Collimonas fungivorans Ter331: one gene and its partner. The protein of the gene in region 1 interacts with the protein of each later gene in a pairwise test. Links are inferred from orthologs where the notes say so. Each region holds a gene or a part of one and is shown on either strand. Other genes may lie near its edges.

Evidence for each region. Proteins that work in one complex are often made in the same cells at the same time.
Region 2: the proteins of CFU_RS03800 (region 1) and purT interact in binary tests that used the Escherichia coli proteins (3 or more experiments, as listed by UniProt). The link is inferred for Collimonas fungivorans Ter331 from one-to-one orthologs.

The regions. Positions count from the first base shown.
Region 1 is NC_015856.1:860,771-864,516, forward strand. Bases 449-3,413 are described here. They hold CFU_RS03800 (polyprenyl synthetase family protein), read left to right. Parts: upstream 449-1,441; coding sequence 1,442-2,386; downstream 2,387-3,413. Other genes in these bases: CFU_RS03790 (aromatic ring-hydroxylating oxygenase subunit alpha), read right to left, coding at 449-958; CFU_RS03795 (exodeoxyribonuclease VII small subunit), read left to right, coding at 1,182-1,445; dxs (1-deoxy-D-xylulose-5-phosphate synthase), read left to right, coding at 2,403-3,413. Also shown: more of CFU_RS03790, read right to left, coding at 1-448; more of dxs, read left to right, coding at 3,414-3,746.
Region 2 is NC_015856.1:1,637,973-1,641,226, forward strand. Bases 391-3,254 are described here. They hold purT (formate-dependent phosphoribosylglycinamide formyltransferase), read right to left. Parts: upstream 2,497-3,254; coding sequence 1,285-2,496; downstream 391-1,284. Other genes in these bases: nadB (L-aspartate oxidase), read right to left, coding at 391-1,191; CFU_RS07145 (MFS transporter), read right to left, coding at 2,740-3,254. Also shown: more of nadB, read right to left, coding at 1-390. UniProt on the Escherichia coli protein: Involved in the de novo purine biosynthesis. Catalyzes the transfer of formate to 5-phospho-ribosyl-glycinamide (GAR), producing 5-phospho-ribosyl-N-formylglycinamide (FGAR). Formate is provided by PurU via hydrolysis of 10-formyl-tetrahydrofolate.

The sequences.
Region 1 (3,746 bases):
CTTCGACGCAGGTTTCCATGTATGCGGCACGTTCCGCCTCGACCATTTCGCGCTCGAATAGCGCAATTTCCTCGGGGTAGTAGAACTCGACCACGTTGGTGGTCTTTTGCGGGCCGCGCGGCCACAGCGTCGACACCACCAGTACGTGGGGATACCATTCCACCATGATGTTGGGATACAGGGTCAGCCAGATCGCGCCGAACTTCGGCGGTTCGCCGTTGCTGAACTTGAGCACCTGCTCTTGCCACTTCTTGTATGCCGGCGAGCCGGATTTCGCCAGTCCGTGATTGACGCCCACGGTCTGCACGCTGTAATCCTTGCCGAATTGCCATTCCAGGTCGTCGCAGCTGACAAAACTGCCGAGGCCGGGATGGAACGGCTCGACGTGATAGTCCTCCAGGTAAACCTCGATAAAGGTTTTCCAGTTGTAGTCGCACTCGTGGACTTCGACATGGTCGAACAGGTAGCCGCTGAAATCGAGATCCTTGGCCACGCCCAGCTGCGCCAGTTTTTCGCCGACATGGAAGGCGTTTTGTTCAAACAGCAAGCCGTTCCAGTTTTGCAAAGGCGTCCTGGACAGGTTCATGCACGGCGTCTCGCCGAAATGCGGTGCGCCTATCAGTTCGCCCTTGAGGTCGTAAGTCCAGCGATGCAGCGGGCAGACGATGTTGCGGGCATTGCCGCGGCCGTCGAACATTTTTGCCTGCCGATGGCGGCAGACATTGGATACCAGCTCAATCCCTTGGGGATTGCGCACCAGCATGCGGCCTTCGTTTTCAGAAGCCAGCGTGGCGTAATCGCCGACGTTGGGCACCATCAGTTCATGGCCGACGTAACGCGGGCCATTCTGAAACAATTGCTGGATTTCGCGCTTTAACAGCGCTTCGTCAAAGTAGACGTTGACCGGAAGTTGCGCATCGGAGCGCGCGAGCTTGGTTATAGAAGCCAGATCGGACATCCCTCCACCCCCAAATGTGTTGTATCAACCTAAGAGAGAAAGAATCCGCAAAAACCTGTGTTCAAATAATATGAAACGGAAATTTTGGACAGAACCGAGGATTATCCCATAAAAATGCCGGTTTTGGCGCCGTTTTACGCTTTTTATCGAGATAAAGCCCTCGAATTTCAACGGCTTATAGAGCTTTGCTCTAAAATAGCGAACTACACTATTTATAGCCACTATGCCAAAAAATCCGATTTCCACCAGCAGTCCCGCCTCGTTTGAACAAGCAATGGCCGAACTGGAGCAACTGGTTGCCCAAATGGAAGCTGGCGAGTTGCCGCTGGAAGCCTCCGTCGCCGCGTATAAACGTGGGTCGGAACTGGTCAAGTTTTGCGCCTTGCAGCTGGAAAAAGTCGACAGCCAGGTCAAGGTGCTGGAAGGCGACATGCTCAAGCCGTTTACCGGTGAAGCGCTGAAGGATCACAGCGGAGCTGACGAATGACTGTTGCCGTTCCATTATCGCACCATGCGCAGGAGCCGGCATTGGCTTTCGACGCCTGGATGCGCCAGACGCAAACCGGGATGGAAGCTGCCCTGGACCGGTTCTTGCCGGCTGCAACCAGCATCCCGGCCAGGCTGCACCAGGCCATGCGTTATGCCGTGCTGGATGGCGGCAAGCGGGTCCGTCCCTTGCTGGTATTTGCCGCCGGGGAACTGTTTGCAACGCCGCTCACCGTTGCCCAGCGCGCCGCCGCTGCCGTCGAAATGATCCACGCTTATTCGCTGGTGCACGACGACATGCCCTGCATGGACGATGACGCCTTGCGCCGTGGCAAGCCTACCGTGCATGTGCAATACGATGAAGCGACTGCCTTGCTGGTGGGCGACGCCTTGCAGTCGCAGGCCTTCGTGGTGCTGGCCGAAGCCGGTGCGGAAATCGGCGCGGAAATTGATTCGGCGCGCCAGATCGTCATGCTGCGCCTGCTGGCGCAAGCCTCCGGCTCGCTCGGCATGTGCGGCGGCCAGGCGATCGACCTGGCCAGCGTCGGCCTCAACCTGTCGCTGGCAGAGCTGGAACAGATGCACAAGCTGAAAACCGGCGCCTTGTTGCGCGCCTCGGTATTGCTAGGAGCATGGGGCGGCAAGGCCCTGGCGCCGGCTGAAATCGAGGCGCTGGAAGCCTACGGCACCGCCATCGGCCTGGCGTTCCAGGTGGTGGACGACATCCTCGACGCCACCGCGGATTCCGCGACGCTGGGGAAAACCGCCGGCAAGGACGCCGCCGACAACAAGCCGACCTATGTCTCGATCCTGGGTTTGCCGGAATCGCAGGCGCTGGCAGAAAAATTACGCAACGACGCCCACCAGGCGCTTGCTATCTTTGGGAACAAGGCACGCCGCCTGCGCGAGCTGGCGGATTTGATCGTGCAACGCAAGGCTTAGAACAGAAGGCTTAGATATGGAACTACTCAACACAATCGACAGCCCGGCAGACCTGCGCAAACTGACGCGGGCGCAACTCAGGCCGCTGGCCGACGAGCTGCGCGAATTTGTCATCGAATCGGTGGCGCAGACCGGCGGCCACCTGTCGTCCAACCTGGGCACGGTAGAACTGACGATCGCGCTGCATTACGTTTTCAATACGCCGGAAGACCGCGTGGTGTGGGATGTCGGCCACCAGACCTATCCGCACAAGATCCTGACCGGCCGCCGCGACCGCATGCACACGCTGCGCCAGCTCGACGGCATTTCCGGTTTCCCGCGCCGTGCCGAAAGCGAATACGACACCTTCGGCACCGCCCATTCATCGACCTCGATTTCCGCCGTGCTGGGCATGGCGCTGGCCGCCAAGACCAAAGGCGAAACCGACCGCCACGCGATCGCCGTGATCGGCGACGGCGCAATGACTGCCGGCATGGTGTTCGAAGCCATGAACAATGCCGGCGTGTATGACGACATCAACATGCTGGTGATCCTGAACGACAACGACATGTCGATCTCGCCGCCGGTCGGCGCCCTCAACCGCTACCTGGCGCGCCTGATGTCGGGGCAGTTCTATGCGCAAGCCAAAAACGTCGGCAAGTCGATACTGCCGGGCCCGATGCGGCAACTGGCCAAGCGTTTCGAAGAACACGCCAAAGGCATGGTGGTGCCTGCCACCATGTTTGAAGAATTCGGTTTCAACTACATCGGTCCGATCGACGGCCACGACCTGGAATCGCTGATCCCGACCTTGCAAAACCTGAAGAACCTGAAGGGACCGCAGTTCCTGCACGTGGTGACCAAGAAGGGCCAGGGCTACAAGCTGGCGGAAGCCGACCCGGTGCTGTACCACGGCCCCGGCAAGTTCAATCCGGCCGAAGGCATCAAGCCGGCCACGGTCAGCAAGATGACCTACACCCAGGTATTCGGCGACTGGCTGTGCGACATGGCGGCGCAAGACGACAAGCTGATCGGCATCACCCCGGCGATGTCGGGTGGCTCCGGCCTGGATACTTTCGCCCAGCGCTTTCCGCAACGCTTCTACGACGTCGGCATCGCCGAGCAGCATGCGGTCACTTTCGCCGCCGGCCTGGCTTGCGAAGGGCTGAAGCCGGTAGTGGCGATCTATTCGACTTTCCTGCAGCGCGCCTACGACCAGCTGATCCATGACGTGGCGCTGCAGAACCTGGACGTGACCTTTGCGCTCGACCGTTCCGGCCTGGTCGGCGCCGACGGCGCTACCCACGCCGGCAACTACGACATGGCGTACCTGCGCTGCATCCCCAACATGGTGGTGATGGCGGCGTCCGACGAAAACGAA
Region 2 (3,254 bases), 780 kb from region 1 along the record:
GCATTCCAGCAGCGAATTGCTGGCCAGGCGGTTGGCGCCATGCAAGCCGGTATAAGCGGTTTCACCAACCGCATACAGACCGGGCAGGTCGGTGCGGCCATTCAGGTCGGTGACGATGCCGCCGCAGGTGAAATGCACCGCCGGCACTACCGGGATCGCCTGCTTGGTGATGTCGATGCCGAGCTCCAGGCAACGGGCATAGATGGTGGGGAAATGTTCTTTCAGGAATTCCGGCGACTTGTGGGTGATGTCGAGGTCGACGTGGTCCAGGCCGCGTTTTTTCATCTCGAAGTCGATCGCTCGCGCCACCACGTCGCGCGGCGCCAGCTCGGCGCGCTCGTCGTGCGACGGCATGAAGCGCATGCCGGCATCGGCGCCTTCGGTATCCGGCAATTTCAGCACGCCGCCTTCGCCGCGGATGGCTTCGGTGATCAGGAAAGACTTGGCGTACGGGTGGTACAGGCAGGTCGGATGGAACTGGATGAATTCCATGTTGGCGACCCGGCAGCCGGCGCGCCAGGCCATGGCGATGCCGTCGCCGGTGGCGCTGTCGGGATTGGTGGTGTACAGGTAGACCTTGCCGGCGCCGCCGGTGGCCAGCACCGTGTGGTTGGCGGCCAGGGTCAGCACCTTGCCAGTCTTGACGTTCTTGGCGTACAGGCCAAGGCAGCGCGGTGCGCTTTTGCCGGTTTCGCCGGTAGCTACCTTCTTCGACGTGATCAGGTCGATCGCATAGTGATCTTCCAGCAGCGTGATGTTCGGGTGGGCGCGCACCTTTTGTTCCAGCGTCACCTGCACCGCATGGCCGGTGGCGTCGGCGGCGTGGATGATGCGGCGCTGGCTGTGGCCGCCTTCGCGCGTCAGGTGGAAGCCCAGCTCGGCGCTGGTGTCGGGTGTAAACGGCACGCCCTGTTCAATCAGCCATTCGATGGCTGCGCGGCCATTCTCGACGATGAAACGGGTCGCGCTTTCATCGCACAAGCCGGCGCCGGCGACCAGCGTGTCGTTGATATGCTGTTCATGACTGTCGCCGGAATCCAGCACGGCGGCGATGCCGCCCTGGGCCCAGTTGCTGGCGCCGTCGAGCAGCGCGCGTTTGGAGATGACGGCAACCTTGTTGTTTTCGGCAAGATGCAGTGCGACCGACAGGCCGGCCAGGCCGCTGCCGATAATGGCGACATCGAATTTCATGATGGATGCTTGGTTATTGTTTTAATCCGGATCGCCCCAGGGTCTGGGGCGATGTCTCTACTACCCTCTGCTACCGTGCTGCCGTGCCGCCAATTATTCCACGATTACCGGTTTGACTTTGGCCGCCGCCTGTTTGGCCCGGATGCGCGCGGTCTCGACATCGTCAGCCGTGGCCAGCGCCACGCCCATGCGCCGGCGCGCAAAGGATTCCGGTTTGCCGAACAGGCGGATATCCACGCCCTGTACCCGCAGCGCGTCGGCCACGCCTTCAAACGCGATGCCCTTGGCGTCATGCTGGCCATAGATGACAGCCGAAGCCGCCGGGCTGCGCAAAGCGACGTTGACCGGCAGGCCGAGGATAGCCTTGGCGTGCAACTCGAATTCGCTTTGCTGCTGGCTGGCCATGGTCACCATGCCGGTGTCGTGCGGGCGCGGGCTCACTTCGGAGAACCAGACCATTTCGTTCTTGACGAACAGCTCGACCCCGAACAGGCCGAGGCCGCCCAGGTTGTCGGTGACTTTCTTGGCGATATCGCGCGCCCTGAGCAGCGCTTCCGGATGCATCGGATGCGGTTGCCAGGATTCGACGTAATCGCCTTGTACCTGGATGTGGCCGATCGGCTCGCAGAAATGGGTGGCGATGCTGCCGTCCTGCTGCAGCGCGCGCACCGTCAGCAGCGTGATTTCATAATCGAAATCGATGAAGCCTTCGACGATGACGCGGCCCGAATCGACCCGGCCGCCGGCGGCGGCATAGGCCCAGGCCGCTTCGATTTCATCGGCACCGTCGATCTTCGACTGGCCCTTGCCGGAAGACGACATGACCGGCTTGATCACGCACGGAAAGCCGATTGCCGAGCAGGCGGCTTTCAGTTCGTCCAGGTTATTGGCAAAGCGGTAGGGCGAAGTCGCCAGCGCCAGCGTTTCGCCGGCCAGGCGCCGTATGCCTTCGCGGTTCATGGTCAGCCAGGCGGCGCGCGCGGTGGGAATCACGGTGACCTTGCCGGCGGCTTCCAGCGCGACCAGGGTTTCGGTCGCAATCGCTTCGATTTCCGGCACCACCAGGTCAGGTTGCTCTAGCGCAATCAGCGCTTCCAGCGCGGCGCCGTCGGCCATGTTGATCACGTGCGAACGGTGCGCGACCTGGTGGCCGGGGGCGTTCGGGTAGCGGTCGACGGCGATCACTTCGACGCCCAGCCGCTGCAGCGAGATGATGACTTCCTTGCCGAGTTCGCCGGAGCCCAGCAGCATGACTTTGGTGGCGGAAGGGGAGAGCGGAGTGCCGAGTGTGGTTGGTGTCTTCATATTGGAAAGGAGTTGCAGCGCCCGGTTGCCCTGCGCCGCGAATGTGCGTTAGTCGTTGATCGGTGAGGTGGGTGAAGGCGGTAAAAAATTCGTAAAGAGGATATTTTATCGTTGGCCAACGCCTGACAATAGCAAATATCAAGGCGCAAGGACAGTTGGCAAAATGAAAAAAGCCGCCAGAATCATCCGGCGGCTCGTCTTGCGCTGCTCAGGCATAGCCGTAAGCATATGCCATATCTTTCATTAGCGCTCGGCTTGGTAGATATCGTAGTCCTTGGTTTCCTTGACAAACAGCATGCCGATCACGAAGGTGGCGATGGCGATGACGATCGGATACCACAGGCCGTAGTAGATATCGCCCTTGAACGCCACCAGGGCGAAGGCGGTGGTCGGCAGCAAACCGCCGAACCAGCCGTTGCCGATGTGGTAAGGCATGGACATCGAGGTATAGCGGATGCGGGTAGGGAACATTTCCACCAGCATCGCCGCGATCGGGCCGTAGACCATGGTCACGTAGATCACCAGGATGAACAGCAGCAGCAGCACCATCGGCTTGTTCATCTGTTCCGGATCGGCCTTGCTTGGATAACCCGCGCCCTTGATGTCGCCGGCCAGTTCAGCCGAGAACGCCTTGTCCTTGGCGGCGGCGTCTTCTTTCGACAGGCCTTTGGCGTCATACGACGTCAGGACCTTTTCGCCGATCTTGATGGTGGCCACCGAACCGGGAGCGCCAACGACGTTCTCGTAGTTCACCGAGG